One region of the Solibacillus sp. FSL K6-1523 genome, then DNA from elsewhere that is predicted to be linked to it. Evidence: riboswitches for the same ligand, from Rfam matches in the RefSeq annotation. Region 1 holds a riboswitch; the other holds the start of a gene.
What was found. Region 1 has a riboswitch for cobalamin ahead of MHI10_RS00925 (class I SAM-dependent methyltransferase). Riboswitches for the same ligand answer to the same signal wherever they lie in the genome.
Positions count from the first base shown of each region.

Region 1 (8,301 bases):
AGTTGCCCAGTTTTTTTCGATATCACCAAATACATTTTTACCACCAGCCATTGTTACTAATGTATTCATAAAGTTTTGTGTTGCCGTGAACACTTCCGTATCCCCACTATCGAAAACAAGCACTTCGATTGGTTTTTCATTTGCAGGTAATTTTTCAGTAATCGCTTCAATTTCCTTATTCATTTTTTCAATTAAAGCTTCACCACGTTCTTCTACACGGAAAATCGTAGCAATGTTACGAATATCGGTATAAATATCTTCTAATGTTGGACCCACTTTGATCGATGAAGATTGTAAATAACTATTAATGCCAAGCTCCTTTAATTCTTCACGAGACATGACATTTTTAGGGTTAAATGCACTTGCCCATCCGCCATAAATAAAATCAGCTTCATTTGCAATAATTTGTTCCTTTGATGGATAGCGTTCAGCTAGTACAGGTACTTCTGCATACGCCTCCTGTAATGGCTCATAAATTTCATCATCCAAATAAGATGTACCAATCATTGAATCTTCCAAACCTAACGCAAGCATAATTTCCGTTACGTGCTGATTAATTGTAATCGCGCGTTTTGGTACTTCTGTATACTCTAATGTCATACCTTCATTTTCAATTGTTACAACTTCAGCCGATGCTTCAGCATTTAATGGTTCCTTTTTTATTTCTGGCTCTGTTTTGTTACATGCAGTTAAAAGTAGTGATACTGTTAAGAAGATAGAAGCCCAAAAAGTTTTTTGTTTTTTCATGATTTCCCCTCATACTTTCTCAAAGTATTATTTAGTATAAAAAAATAAGTGGAGCTTGTTTGTAAATGGATTCGTTGAAATACCTACACGGACGCGGAAAACATCCATCATTGTTTGTTCTGTAAACACTTGTTTTGGTGTGCCCTGCTCATACAGCGTCCCATCTTTCATCACAATCACTTCATCACAATAAGCTGCCGCTAAATTCAAATCATGCAAAGCTGTAATAATCGTGACGGGTAGGTCCTTCACTAAATCCATTAAATGCAGTTGATGCTCAATATCTAAATGATTTGTCGGTTCATCTAATACTAAAATTTTTGCCTTTTGCGCTAATGCGCGAGCTAACATGACACGCTTCTTTTCACCACCAGATAAATGGACGAATGTTCGATCCGCTAAATGGCCAACATTTGAAAGTGCCATACACTCCTCGACAATTTTAAAGTCTTCCACATTGTCTGAGCTTAGCCATTTTTTATATGGTATACGCCCCATCATAACGAGGTCCTTCACCGTAAAATCAAAGAGCACCGGAGATTCTTGACTGACAACGGCCATTTGCTGCGCTAGTTTTTTAGGGGAGATATCCCAAATTTCCTTTTCATGTAGCGTCACACTACCCGATGTTTGCTTTAAATGACGATAAATCATTTTTAGCATCGTCGTTTTACCACTACCATTTGGTCCAATGATGCCGATGAATTTCCCTTCCTCAATTGTGATGGACAAATTACGCAAAATTGCTTTTTCTGCTATAGAATATTCTAGGTCTTGAAGTTGTATCATTTTATTCCCCTTCTCCAAATGCATATCGCTGACGACGTAGCATCCAAATAAAGAATGGGCTACCACATAACGCTGTAATAATTCCAATTGGCATTTCTTCTGGTGCAATCGCAATACGTGCGCCCATATCCGCCCAAACGATAAAAATCGCGCCAAGTAATGCACTTAAAGGTAGGACAACTTTGTAATTTGAGCCGACTAACATTCTTACGATATGAGGAACGATTAATCCGACAAAACCGATACTTCCACTAACCGCTACAACAACACCCGTTAATAACGAAACAATAATAATAATAAAAATTCGAAAACGCTCAATATTAATTCCTAATGTTGCAGCTGTTTCCGTGCCGAGCAATAATGCATTTAATTGGCGATAGCTTAATGTTAGTAATGTAAAAACGATGACGAATACAACAGCAGGAATTCCAATGTTATTCCATTTTGCTCCGCCTAAACTGCCTAACATCCAATGCATGACCGCTTGAATGCCCCCTTGCTCCTTAGACATCATCAGCATAAAGTTCGTTAGCGCGCTTAGTACCATAGAAATCGCAACACCTGAAAGAAGTAAGCGAATCATGGATGTTCGTCCGCCAATACGAGCAAGTAAAAAAACGATACTTACAGCTGCGATTGCTCCTAAAAAAGCTGCAAATGATAGCGCATAGACACCGAGAAAGCTAAATGCACCGAGTAAAATAACCGATGTTGCACCAACAGAAGCACCCGATGAAACACCTAAAATATACGGATCTGCAATCGAGTTTTTCACTAATGCTTGAATGGCTGCACCACAAATTGCAAGTGATGCACCTACAATCATCGCGAGTAGGACACGCGGCACACGCAGTTCCATAATAATGATTTGCTGAGCGTTCGATGCGTTTGTAGTTGGTACTATACCAAGTTTATACATGAGTACCTCTATAATAAGTGAGGGGGTAATGCCTACAGAACCAACCATAATCGCGCCGATTCCTGAGCAAAGTAAAATAACGAATAACATAACTAACCAAACGTAAAATTTCCTGTTCTTCATCGCTTCACAGGCTCCCAACTAATAATCGCCGCGTAAAATTTATGACGATAGATAATTTCTCCGTTTTCTTCCGTTATAAAACCTGCAAGTGCTGCTTTTACATCATCGATCTGAAACGTGTCATTTAAAATCTTCTTACTTTGCGCGGTATATAATGCTTCATATGAGGCATAGCGATATGTACGTTCTAGTGGAAGCATTTCACAATCTGCATAAATCCCAAGCTGATAAAGCATATTGACGATTCCAATATAATCACGCCTTGGATATTTAATTTGATAACCGAATTGTTGATCGAGTACAACATAATGAGGCTGAATAGGCCCTGTTGTTAAGCCGATAATGACGCGCTTTTTTGCCAAGCGATTCATCTTCAACAATGCCTCATTCATTTCATAGATCCGGTAATAACAATTGACGCCAATGACAACATCATGCTTTTCTACTTCAGCATCTTCCCATTTTGCATGGACGTACTGCACCCCTTCGTCTTCTACAAAATATTGTTGTAAATATTGAAGAACACTTTCTGAACCATCTACTAATGTTAGCTTTTCAGCATCTTCTCGTAATGGAAAGGTGTAATTTCCCCATCCCGGACCGATTTCTAAACACGTCGCATTTTCCGGTATATGTTTCCGCATTTTTTCATAAATCGGCTTCGTATGGGCATCCGTTTGGCGATAGGATTTTTTTTGCATCGATTGAGACCAAAATGCTTCTTCTAATGCATCATCAATCATTCGTTCAGGCATTTCACCGTGCCAATTATGCATGCCTTCTTTCCATAGCTTCTCAAAATCGATATGTAAAGGTGACCCTTTCATTTCAAGCATCTCCTTTCTTATAAAATACAAAAAAACGTATAAATCAAATTGTTTATACGATCAAATACGCCTCGGCGTATTTGCGTCCAGATTTTTTTTCGAGCTTGCTCGAAAAACTCCTCTAAAAAATCTGTGACATCCGCCGGGGGCTTTAACTTGATTCAGCCTGGAATTGAACTCCCACTGAATTAAAGTCATTCTTGGCATTCATCCCCCACTAATAGAAGTGGAGAACTTCTGCTGAAGCAAGTTAATATGCCATTATGTATTGCATAGTGGCTCTTATACTCCCGTAAGAACAATATTCCGTTTATCAGCAGGTATCCTGACTTCGCATCCTAAAGTTCATAGCCCTTCCCGCAAATATTTTGCAGTGGTATCGCTACAACTCTCCGCTTCACAGTGGCGGGTACCGTGGTGACTTTCCATCACTCTTCCCTTTACGTATTTCTACACTGATAAATGTATTAAATTGTATACTTTCTTCATATCTAAATGCTGGCGCACATGTTCATCCAAAAGTTCATACGCCTGTTCACGACGATCCTCATCTGATACAACATCCCCAGCAACTAATTCCAGATTTTTTTCATTGCGTATAAGGTTGAAATAGTCGCGTGTAAAATGACGATTTTGGAAGATACCATGCACATATGTACCGATAATTTGTTCCGTATAAACACCATCTTGTCGACCATCATCAAAAGTAATAAACGGTGTCATTTTCTTCGTTGCCACACTGCGACCTAAATGGATTTCATAACCCTTCACATCGTGACCTGTTACAGTTTGGCCATGTACTTGTACGGTTTGTTTTTCTGTTACAAAATGCGTCTCAATTGGTAATAGCCCGAGTGATAAGTACGTGCCACCACTTCCTTCAATCGCAGACTCATCGCGAATGACTTCTCCAAGCATTTGGTAGCCTCCACAAATACCTACGACTTTTCCACCTTTTTGTGCATGCTTCAAAATGCCTTGTGCTAAGCCATTTTCTTGTAGCCACAAAAAATCTTCTACCGTATTTTTAGTGCCTGGCAAAATAATGACATCTGGCTGCTTTAAATCTTTTAATGAAGACACAAACCGAGGTCCCACTCCTGGTTCCTCAAATAATGGGTCAACATCTGTAAAGTTTGAAATACAAGGTAAGCGAATAATCGCAACATCAATTGCAAATTCTTGTTGCTGTGGTTTTTTTAATCGTAAGCTCGATAGTGCCATCGAATCCTCCGCTTCAATTTGTACATCCACATATGGAATAACACCTAAAACAGGAATTCCCGTATAGTTTTCAAGCCATTCCACACCACTATCCAATAATTCCTTCATCCCTCGGAATTTATTAATAATGACACCTTTTACCCGAGCGCGTTCTTCATCATCCAAAAGTGCTAACGTACCAACGATTGAGGCAAACACACCACCACGTTCAATATCCGCAACTAAAATGACACTTGCATCGGTTTCGTGTGCCATACGCATATTCGCAATATCACGTGCTTTCAAATTGATCTCCGCTGGACTGCCCGCACCTTCCAATACTAAAATTTCAAACTGTTCGCTTAGACGCCCAAGTGATTTCCGTATTTCTGGCATAACATCCTCTACAAATGTTTCTCGGTATGTCAAAGCATCCATATTCGCTAAATGTTTTCCATGTAAAATCACTTCAGATATCATTTCCCCTTTTGGTTTTAGGAGGATTGGATTCATATCTGTTGTCGCGTCAATTTTAGCGGCTTCTGCTTGTACACCTTGGGCACGACCAATTTCACCACCACTTTTTGTAATGTATGAATTCAATGCCATATTTTGTGATTTGAACGGTGCTACGCGAAATCCATCATTCGCAAAAATCCGGCAAAGTGCTGTGCAAATGACACTTTTTCCAACATCTGAGGACGTCCCTTGAATCATAATTGCTTTCATTAAAATTCAAGACCTTTCATTGCTTTAACATCTTGCTCCTCGTAATAATGCTTTGTCGCATCGATTGTCGAAACTAAATCTGCCATGGCAATAAGTGATGGATGAGCCGAACGTCCTGTCACAACTAAATGCATCGTTTTCGGACGATTTTGAATGGCTTCTAATACCTCTTCAAGTGGTAAAACATCGTCAACTGGAAAGCGTGTAATCGCCAATGCATTATTCAGTTCGTCAAGCACTAATAAATCAATCGAATCATCTCGTAACACTTCTTTGACTTGTGCCCATGCCAATTTTAAAGCCCCTCGGTGCTCTTCAGGTGTTTTTGTCCATGTAAACCCAATCCCAAGTTGAACCGTTTCTACCCCTAATTTGCGTAAAGCAATTTGTTCACCATACGTACGCTCAGGAGATTTAATAAATTGAAAATATTTCACCTTCATGCCTCGTCCAATTGCACGTAACGTGACACCAAGTGAAGCTGTTGTTTTTCCTTTGCCATCCCCTGTATAAACAAGTAACATCCCTTGTCTCGCCATCGTCAATCCCCCCTTATCCTTTTATAACCAAGTTGTTTTTTCAGCAAATGCTGTACGCTTTTTCTCTGTCGCCGGAGATTCAGCTGGATAACCAATACATAACGTACCTACTAACTGTTCTTGCCCACTTGCACCAATATAAGCATGAAGCGCTGTATCATGTACTAAACCAACGCCTCGTGTACGCCAAACCATGCCTAGCCCTAATTGTTCCGCCATGAGCCACATCGACATAATTGCACTACTTACCGCAAAGACATTATCTTTCGTTGCCCCTTCATCCCCTTCTACAATGGCTGAAGTCACCGCTATAATTAATGGCGTTTTTGTAATGGCTTCCATCGAACTTTCAACTAAATTAGGCTTTGTTGGAAAACGCTTTTCTAGAAAATTTAGTGCGACTTGCTCATAACCTTGTTTACTAGCGCCTTGCATCACATAAAAATGCCATGGCTCACGCATGCGATCATTCGGTGCATATGTAGCGGCTTCTAATAATTGTTCAATTTTTTCTCTTTCTACTTCACGTGCTTCAAATTGACGAATTGCACGACGCTTTTTTAGTGCATTTAACATGTTTGATGCTCCTTTTCAATGAACCACTTTATATCCTCACGTACGTTGACAACATCCCCAACTAAAATCATCGCTGGATTTTGAATGACTTCCTGCTCAATTTGTTTGGCAATGGTTTCTAATGTGCCGATAATTGTGCGTTGTTTATCTGTAGTGCCCCATTCAATCACTGCAACTGGTGTTTCGCTTCGTTTTCCATGTTCGATTAAACGTGCTGTAATATGCTCAATATTGCCAACGCTCATATAGAAAGCGACCGTATCAATATGGCTAAGCGCGCCCCAATTTAAAAAATCATTGCCTTTTTCTGCACGTCCGTGGCCAGTCACAATAGCAAAACTTGTCGCATGATCACGATGGGTTACAGGAATTCCTGCATAAGCCGGCGCTGCAATGCCTGCTGTAATACCTGGTACAATTTCATAGTCAATATTAGCCTCGCGTAAAACGGCTGCTTCCTCTGCACCACGTCCAAATACAAATGGATCTCCACCTTTTAGACGTAAAACGGTATGCCCTGCCAATGCTTTTTCAACTAATACACGATGAATTTCATCTTGAATTAAGCCGTGCTTTCCTGGTTCTTTGCCGCAATAAATGAATTCTACGTTTTTTTTTGCATGTTCCAGTAATACAGGATTTACTAAACGATCATATAAAATGACATCGGCTTGCTGTATACATTCAAGCCCTCGTATTGTTAATAATTTGGGGTCTCCTGGTCCAGCTCCAACAATAAATACTTTTGCGCTCATTGTAAATCTCCTAATCGTTGTTGTAGCCACTCCTCACACTTATGTAGGCGCCCTTCCTTTACCCATTCTAATAACTGTGGCTCTAATAATTGTGTTAGTAATTGTGCCTTTTCTTCCCCATTAAATGTGGCTAAAATGCGCTGACGAGCTTGCCCTAAAAATGCAACGTACTGCTCGTAATAATCACCATATTGATCCGCCAATTGTGCTTTCACTTGGCGCGTTAAACGTGGACTTGCACCAGAAGTTGATACCGTCATGATAAAATCCCCACGTCGGACTACAGCTGGATTAATAAAATCGACACGCCCTTTTGCATCGGCACGGCTAAGTAATTGCCAATGTTGTGTCGCTTCCTCAACTGCATCGTTCACTTCTTGACTATTTGTCACGGCAAAAACTAATGCCGCATCATCTAAGTCAGCTGGCTCAAACTCTTTTTGCTTCCATGTAATTTCTTTGCGTTCTGCATACGCTAAAAGTTCTTCCGTCATCGTAGGACTCACGACAATGATGTTCGCTTTTGCAGGAAGCAATGCATCAACCTTTTGACGAGCAACACGCCCACCACCAACGACGACAACTGTTTTATATTCAATATTTAATAACAAAGGGAAATAACTCATCGATTTACCTCCAAACATTTATCTAACCAATTTTGTACAAGCTTTGGGTTGGATGCAAAATGAAAATGTGTATAGCCTGCTACTAAATTCCCGCTTAAATAGCCTTCTTGCTGTGCTCGAAAACGTCCTTTACTAAAATATGCAGGTGTTTTATGCTCACCTTCATATGTCGAATAATGGAACTCATGCCCTTTTGCTTGCTCATCTTCATAAATTAAGAAGTTGCCTTTAACACCTGTAATTTCACGGTAACCTAATGCAGCTAACTTCTCTTGCATTTTTACGTGACCTTCAATGACACCGAGCATGGCATACGTTTCACCCGCACGATTTGTAATGCTTTCCGTTAAATACATGTAGCCCCCACATTCCGCTAAAGTCGGCAGTCCTTGCTCAATTGCAGCACGAATTGATTCTTTTGAAGTTGTGTTTTCACTTAGCTTTTCAGCAAACTCTTCTGGGAAGCCA
Region 1 is NZ_JBBOSU010000001.1:176,357-184,657, reverse strand. Features, by position in the region: gene MHI10_RS00940 (ABC transporter substrate-binding protein) at 1-747, opposite strand, end outside; gene MHI10_RS00935 (ABC transporter ATP-binding protein) at 775-1,536, opposite strand; gene MHI10_RS00930 (FecCD family ABC transporter permease) at 1,538-2,578, opposite strand; gene MHI10_RS00925 (class I SAM-dependent methyltransferase) at 2,575-3,405, opposite strand; cobalamin riboswitch at 3,704-3,880, opposite strand; gene MHI10_RS00920 (cobyric acid synthase) at 3,856-5,337, opposite strand; gene MHI10_RS00915 (cob(I)yrinic acid a,c-diamide adenosyltransferase) at 5,337-5,876, opposite strand; gene MHI10_RS00910 (nitroreductase family protein) at 5,898-6,452, opposite strand; gene cobA (uroporphyrinogen-III C-methyltransferase) at 6,446-7,207, opposite strand; gene MHI10_RS00900 (precorrin-2 dehydrogenase/sirohydrochlorin ferrochelatase family protein) at 7,204-7,833, opposite strand; gene MHI10_RS00895 (cobyrinate a,c-diamide synthase) at 7,830-8,301, opposite strand, start outside.

Region 2 (8,301 bases), 1.1 Mb from region 1:
TACCTTGCCTCTGAAGAAATACTTACTCAGCCAGGATTTCCAACTTTATTTCAGTTATTGGCGCAGACATTATTTGAAAAAAACGCGAAATATTTTGTTCATTAACCGCAACTAACACCGCACAAGATGGACCTGCTGATTTTTTTAAAGGTAGGTCGACTTCGTACTTGTCACTTCCCGTAAAACGCTCAATTTCAGTGCCAATTCCTTTTGATCCAACGGGCCATATCGCTTGGATAAAACCTTCATTCAATCCAGTATAAAGCTCGCCTAACGAAGCGATCTTTTGCGGATTATTAACAACTTCTTCCCCTACTAATGGCTCGCCAACGACAAAATAGCGGCAATTGGTCGTGTTATTTGCAAATGCTTTTTTTCCGAGCATCGTCAATGAAACAGCGGATTGAAGTGCTTGAAAATTCGTTTCGCTAGAGCCAGTTACTGGTGGCGTCGGTATATTTATTTCATCAAAAACTTGTTGAAAGCCATTAATGTATGGCTGCCATGCGTCGTCTCCTGAAAAGTTGGCTACTACTAGCTGTACTGGCATTGCCCCAGCACACCATTGCTCTAAAATCGCCGTTCTTGCTGTAAAGTAACCAGTAACCTCATGAGGCACCTGTACTTCATCTTGTGGGTTTTCACCAATACAGCCTGAATTATCAATCGTTACAAACAGCTCTCCTACTTGGATTGCATTTCTCATATTTGCGTACCTTGTCGTTGAACAACCATTTTTAATACAGGCATCACAAGCATAGCAACTATGACATTAATGACTGTTGCGATGGACAGTGTAACAATCGAAGCCATGTAAAATTCAGCTGAAATTAAAAAATAAAACGGGAGCGGTGCAATAACCCCGTTCGCAATTACTGCAAAAATCCATTTTGACATATGAAAACCATTTCGGTGTAGTACAGTAAAAATATAAATGATGAAAAACATTTCAACCGCGATTATAACGTGGAATATCCCAAGTGGCATCCCCGAAGTCAAACCTGTTGCAATATGTCCGAGCGCTCCCGCAGCCCCGGCAAAAAGTGGGGGTAAGAAAACAGCACTAATGAATGCTGGTGCGGAATCAAGTGCAGCAGTTGTAATAGGTCCAGGTACTTTTATAAAACTTCCGATTACACAAATTGCGGAAATTAAAGCCGTTAACACCATTAAACGTAATTTATTTTTATCCATGATTAATCTCCCCTTTTAATATTTGAGGAAGCCCGTACCAAACGCGTATGACTGTTTCGGCTTCCTGACAAAGTTTTTGATAAATTCTACCGCATGTGTCACGCATTTGCCGTACGTCTTTTTCAAGTGGTACGACCCCGCGACTCATATCCGTGCATATGCAAATGACTTGAGCTTGCTTATTGAGCTCACATAGCTGCTTGGCAATCTGTTCAGCAACTACTTCTTCTCGTTGCTCTAGCATAGCTTGAACGATTGTTTCAAACTCACTAATTACGACAATATCCTTTTCTGCAATAGCTTTAATGTCTGGAATTTCCCCCGCAATATCATGCACAGCAACATTGCCTCGTTTTTGTAGCATAGTTTCTACATAGTTTCGTTTACCGTTATAGGCGCCTCCGAGAATAACGTACATGCTGTTCCTCCTAAAAATTGTTCTAGCTGTTCCCAGTGCAATGTATAAAGGACCCGGTGCTTAGCGAGCGTATTTTGAAACGATTGCTGCGGCTGTCCAAAATGCGAGAGCAATAGCCGAATTACGCCTCCGTGTACAACAAACGTATAAGCTCCTTGTTGCACGACTAGTTGTTGAAATACCTGTAATACACGCTGTTCAAATGCCTTAAATGACTCGCCATTCGGTGGTGATACTGTATAAGGATCGTCAATCCAAGCGCGATAAATAGACTGCTCTTTTAACTGCTCATATGTATGCATTTCAAAATCGCCAAAATTACTTTCCCGCAGTTGCTGCATCCCAATATAATTTACATTCGGAAAATAGCATGCGGCGGTTTGTTGACAGCGCAGTAAATCACTACCATAGATGATAGTTGGTGCAATGGGCAACTGTGCCGTTACTTCTTGTAAAATCGGTTCATCTGTCCAACCGATGTATTTTCGTTCTACATTCGCTTGCGTTTTTTCATGTCGAATTAAATGAATAGTAACACCACGAGCCATAAAAATACCTCCATCCCTTCACAATGTGCGCCGAGTAAATCGCCACTCACACCGCCAAAGTTTTTTACAATCCACTTGCGGTACAGGAACACTCCTATAAGCAGAGCCACCACAAGGAACACCATATGATAGTCTGCAAGCGCAATACAAATAACGATGTAGCCCACACATAAAAGCACGACACTGATGGCAAGCTGCTTTTTTATAATAATCCCTTTAAAATAGGCTGCTAGTCCCGTTTGTTTTGACGTTTCAGTTGTTAAAAATACAGTTAACACACCAATCCGCGCAAGAAATGGTATGCATAATAAAAATGGAATAATCGCTAAGTTTCCTTGCACAATCGCCTCGTAAACAAAGCCTATTTTCAATAATAGTAAGCACATGACACTAATGACACCAAACGCACCTGTTCGCGGGTCATCTAAAATGGCTAAACGCTTTTCTTTATCTCCGTATGAAAAATAAGCATCACTCATATCAATCCAGCCGTCTAAATGTAAGCCACCTGTCACTACAATCATCCCGACAACGAGAATGATTGCTAATAATAACGGTGAAATATCGCTATATGTAAATAATCCATAAGCCGTTGTCGCATATATGCCGCCCATTAGTAATCCAAGTATCGGTAAAAAGGCATACATCCATGTAACGGTTTTTGCGTTCATCTCAAACGATTTTTTCACGGGAATAGCCGAGAAAAATTGCCACGCTAATAAAAATCCAATTGTACTATTTTTCAACTTGTTCACCTCTTATTTCCATTGTTGTACAAGTTGGTATTGTACTTCATAAGCTGATTCACAATGTGTCACAATCCATTGATGAAATTGTCCGATCAGCTTTCGGTACAGTTCCACTTCATCAAATGGTGAGCGTGGTTCATCCAATATTTCATTCGATACAATGACAACCCGCACTCCTTGCTGTTGCCATGCAAGTAGCTGTTCTTGAAAGGCCAATATATAATCCGCAATCCGCTGCTCACGATTATCAAGCGTTTCTGTATGATACAACACATTGGCCAGCCATGTTGTGACACATTCAAATAATAGCACATGCTGAGCATTAAGCTGCTTCATTGCAGCCGGTATTTCCACTTGCATTTCAACAGTTAGCCAGTGTAACCCTTGCTGTTCGCGGTCTAGCTGATGCCGTTTAATTCGCGCTTCCATTTCTCGGTCAAACGCGACACCTGTTGCAACATAAATATACCGCGCGTCCTGTCCATATCGCTGAACAAACCGCTCTGCAAAGGCGCTCTTCCCACTTCTTACGCCACCTGTAATAAAAATCATTTATTTCTCACCCCTTAAAGCAGTAAAAGAACAAGCCGTTTTCTTAGCCTGTTCTCTAATTATAGATTTATATCAATTACGCCGAGGTGTAATTGCGTCCAGATTTTTTCGAGCTCGCTCGAAAAACTCCCCTTAAAAATCTGTGACATCCGCCGGGGCTTAGGTCAACACGAAGTTGATCACAAAGGCGTTGTCACAGGACGTGACGGGTTTAGCCTTTGTTCCCCAATTCAGCCGGGGTTTGAACCCCCGCTGAATCTAGTTAAATAGCTCTGGATAGACTGTTTCTGCCATGATTTGAACAGCTTGACCTATTCGTGGTGCTGGACGAGACATAATATCTCCATCAACTAAAAACACTTGTTTATTCGTCAATGCACTAATTTTATCCCAGCCAGCGCGTCCCATAATTTCACCGATTGGATCGTCTATATAATTCGTCGTTGTAATAATGATTTCGGGATTACGTAGGATAACATCTTCCTCAGCAACACTTATCCAGCTTTTTTGATCTGCAAAAATATTTTCGACACCTGCTGCATCCATTATTTCTTGTTGGAATGTTTCATTACCTGTTGTCCAAAGATCTGGTGCAGGTGAAATTTCGTAATATACTTTTTTCTTTGTTGCGATTGTAGCTGTTCTATCTTGTACTTCTTTAATTTGAGTTTGAATATCTTTGACGATTTGTTCACCAGTTGGCTTCACACCCATTACTTCTGATAATTGAATAATATCTGAATATACATCCTCAAATTGAGCAGCCGATTCGATAACAAATACTTTTAATCCAGCATCTTCTAGCTGATTAATTTGTGCTTCATCACCAACTGTATAGGCAACTACAACGTCCGGGTTTAATTCTACAATACGTTCTGCATTAATAACAGTAGATGTTGAAACACGCTCAATCTTTTGGGCAGCTTCTGGGTAACTATCATAATCTGTTGCACCGATAATTTTATCTCCTACACCTAATTCAAATAAAATTTCAGTATTGCTTGGTTGTAATGACACAACTGTTTCAGGTACAGCATCAAATGTCACTTCTACACCACGATCATCAATAACTTTATAAGATTCATTCGTATTAGATCCTTGCTGTTCTTGATTTACTTCGCCTTTTGGCTGGCTCGCTGTTTTTTCATCCACTCCACATGCTGTTAGTAAAAGCGCGGCTGCGAGTGGTGCAACCCATTTCATTTTAATTTTCATCGGTGTTCCTCTTTTCTTTTTTTAACTGGATAAGATTTACTAATAAACGGAATTTCATTATAAGCATGTTGTTTGTTCATATAAACAGCCATAACGAAAAATACATTCGCTAAAAGCCCTAAGAAATCAAATAAAATTTCCGGTACATCTCGTTCTTCACTCACTTTATGTAAAGCACGGTATGACTTTTTCGCTTCACTTCGGCAAATATGAAGCCTTACAGCACTTTCTATTCCCTGTGGCAATAAAAACTGTTGAATCACGTCTTCAACATGACTGACATAAAAATCATAGCGCTCACTTAACCAATTTAAATCATCTAAAGTAATCGCCATTTTCCCTCGTACAGAACCATTTACATGATAAGCAAGTGGCTGAATAATTTGCAAGTCTTCTAAAACAATCCTTCCTTTATCATCCTCTACTAATGTTGGTAAGACCGCACCAATTCTAGTCGTCAATGAATCTGTTCGGATTTCATAATCCACTAAAGAAATTTTTTCACGCATAAATGGATAGCACGAATAACGCATGTCCTTTTTCAATGCAAGTCCCTCACTTTTGTTCTAATTATTTGTAACGGCAATAAAAAAATGCCACCCAAGGAAATGGATGGCATCATAAATATCATAATAGAAAACTACGATTATTCCTGCCGCACATTCTCTTTAAATCCGAAGAGTATTTGTTACGATCAGAAAAAGCTTGGTGTCTTGGCTTTGCGCTTATCATACACGTGAAAATATCCCCACTTTTTAGCAGTCTCTTTTCATCAGTATTTATCAGCGCTCACAGTTACGGATATAGCTTCGGATTCACACCGAATTCCCAATTTATGCTTATAGCACTTTTTCCTGCAAACTTATTAAATTGATAAACATACTGTACCATACGAAAGTTCACATGCAAATAAGTATTTAGGTATAACGTTATTTTAACACGTCTGTTGATTGACTAACCTTTCTGTAAAAAAACAATAAAAAAGAGTATTCTCATGTAGATTCGCGTTGAATTGGAAGTTATTAATCTCCACCCCCACCACAGCTTGAGCAAGAACTACCAGACGAGCAACTATTACAAGAGCTTCCAGACCCGCAACTCGTACAACTTGATGAACCGTTGCTGCTTTCATTCATGTAATTATAAAATTCATCATAATGAAAATAGGAAACAGATAGGAAAGGAATGAGCATTGCGTTGTATTTTTGCTGACTTTTCCCTTTCTTCATCATTGCACGTATGGCATTTTTATCATGGTCTTTCACTCTATTTGCCGTTTTTTTCATGGATGCAATCAGTGAAAGGACAACTGGCATACTCTTGGCATCACTCTTAAAATATTTATCTATTAATTCATTTTCCGGGAAATCTTTAAATTCATCAATAATATTGGGAGGCACAGGGAATCTGAAAAAGCCTTTATATAGATGAATGTTCTCCTTTCTTATGTAGAAAAGTTCCGCATATATCCAATCAAAAAAACCACGTAAATTTGGATCTGGTTCCACATTAACATTCGGACTGTGATGAAGTGTTGTCCCTAAATAATTTTTTGAAAAGTCCTCATACTCACGGGTAAACATAAGCATCTCATGCCATAATTCATCGACTTTCTCACTAAACATTGGCGATTCTTTTAAAAGAGAAGTCAAAATAAAATAACGTTTCAAATCCAGAAGACGCCAGCCGTACTCATTTCCCTTTAACTTATTTTGTCTACTTACCCGATCCGCTACATTTTCCATATAACCTTTATTAAGGGATTGCTCCAAGTCGACACTGAGCTTTTTTAATCCTTTAATTGATTTTATATCTAATACTTGTGGAGCTAAACTAAATGTAAATGCGCGTTTTTTGCGTATAAATAATATAAACCAAATTAAAACGACAAGCAGGATTAACCATTCCATTGAACTCCCCCCATTCCTATTTGAAAACATTTCCATAATCTTACCACGGTTTCTTTACTAAGGACCATCCATTATTGTGCTAAATATGGATGTAACCTTGACCAGTTATAGAAATGTGCAAAAAAATATGTAGGGGAAAATCCACTTTCAGATTTCCTCCTACAAAATTAATTAATATTGTAAATATTTAACCTTTATTCAAAATCTTTTTCATTAAATCCAAAAATAAAGTTTTTTCATCTTCTGTAAGATTTTCAGTGAAGACTTGTTCAACCGTTCTCCAAACATTTAGAACTTCCTCTTTTATATCCATACCTGCTTGCGTAAGGGAAACGAGTGTTACGCGTTTATCCAAATCTGAACGTTTCATCGTTACAAGGCCAACATCTTCTAATCGTCGTACGGACTTTGCAACGGTTGAATGATTAATCCCTAATGATTTACAAAGTGCATTTTGTGATTGATTATCCTCTTTCCAAAGCTGCATTAGCATCATTTCTTGTCCTGGAAATAACCCAACCTTTCGTAATAGATCAGTTGCTGTTGCGCGATGGAGGCGAGCGAGTGAGATGATTGCGAAATTAGTAGGGAATTCTGAAGCAGTGAAAATACCATCAACTTCAGATAGCGTTTTAGAACATTGGTTTTCTGACATGAAAAGCTCCCCTTTTATAAATATTGATTGCCACTTTTTGATATTCCACATATCCTTTACGATTTCTCAAAGAATACGCTTTTTAAACCATTATATAATAATACACCATTTGAAAGTCGTTCTACTACGTGCCGGTTTGACAATTGCCAAGTGGAACAACAAAACCAACTTAGTTTTCTATCATAATTCGTTTGAGTTGCATCATCTAAATTTCTGTGATAATTTTATGTTGCCGGCAACTAATATAGTAATCTAAGTTATTTTTTTAGTTAAGAAGGGAATATTGAAATGAAAAATCAAAGTTTATTTTATAAAATTGTTCGAATTATTTTTGGAGTCATGATGGTTGGATCGGGTATCGGCATGATTATATTAGGTGGATTCCCGATTGAATATGAAAATATAGCAGCAAATCAATATATGACAGCATTGGTAGATACGGGATACTTTGTTCTGTTTTTAGCTTTAGTAAAAATTGTTTGTGGTATCGCATTTATTACAAACCGTTATTTACCGTTAGCGTTAATTATCTTTATGCCTGTTTCAGTAAATATGGTCGTTTTCCATATTTTCTTAGAGCAATTAACAGGTTTCGGTGCCTATTTCATTTTAATTATGAACACCTATTTAATGTTCAAAAACATCGATGCTTATCGCCCATTATTAAAAATGAGATAAATTTTTTGTCGATTCTAAGGTAGGGATAGATGAAACTATTGTTCCATTTAATCTCTAAATTGGATGAGGGGCATTGCGTAAGAAAATAATTGAAGGGGCTTATTAGACAGCCCCTCCAATGTACATATTTAATTTGTTCCTACAAAAGCAAAACCAATCCTTTTTTATCTTCAACTTAACTCTAAAATATTTAAACCCTCTGATGCTTCTGGTGCTTCAAAAAATTTAGTAACATGAATAAACGTCTCTTCCGTGTCAAAAGCTGCTCTTTCGGGTTGTTCCTTACGCCTTTGTGCAATTTGACGTAAGCATTGCTCATTATTTAAATTAAGGAAAATGAGTTGGTGGTTTGCATTGATCCCTGACGCTATATCCAAAAACC
Region 2 is NZ_JBBOSU010000001.1:1,286,399-1,294,699, reverse strand. Features, by position in the region: gene MHI10_RS05945 (hypothetical protein) at 23-706, opposite strand; gene MHI10_RS05940 (ECF transporter S component) at 703-1,194, opposite strand; gene MHI10_RS05935 (bifunctional adenosylcobinamide kinase/adenosylcobinamide-phosphate guanylyltransferase) at 1,187-1,612, opposite strand; gene MHI10_RS05930 (histidine phosphatase family protein) at 1,564-2,160, opposite strand; gene MHI10_RS05925 (adenosylcobinamide-GDP ribazoletransferase) at 2,133-2,915, opposite strand; gene MHI10_RS05920 (bifunctional adenosylcobinamide kinase/adenosylcobinamide-phosphate guanylyltransferase) at 2,919-3,461, opposite strand; gene MHI10_RS05915 (ABC transporter substrate-binding protein) at 3,720-4,676, opposite strand; gene MHI10_RS05910 (hypothetical protein) at 4,673-5,221, opposite strand; cobalamin riboswitch at 5,362-5,543, opposite strand; gene MHI10_RS05905 (hypothetical protein) at 5,699-6,586, opposite strand; gene MHI10_RS05900 (MarR family winged helix-turn-helix transcriptional regulator) at 6,774-7,241, opposite strand; gene MHI10_RS05895 (hypothetical protein) at 7,530-7,919, shown strand; gene MHI10_RS05890 (AAA family ATPase) at 8,090-8,301, opposite strand, start outside.
Region 2: linked by a shared signal. The riboswitch ahead of MHI10_RS05910 (hypothetical protein) and the one ahead of MHI10_RS00925 (class I SAM-dependent methyltransferase) in region 1 are both predicted to bind cobalamin.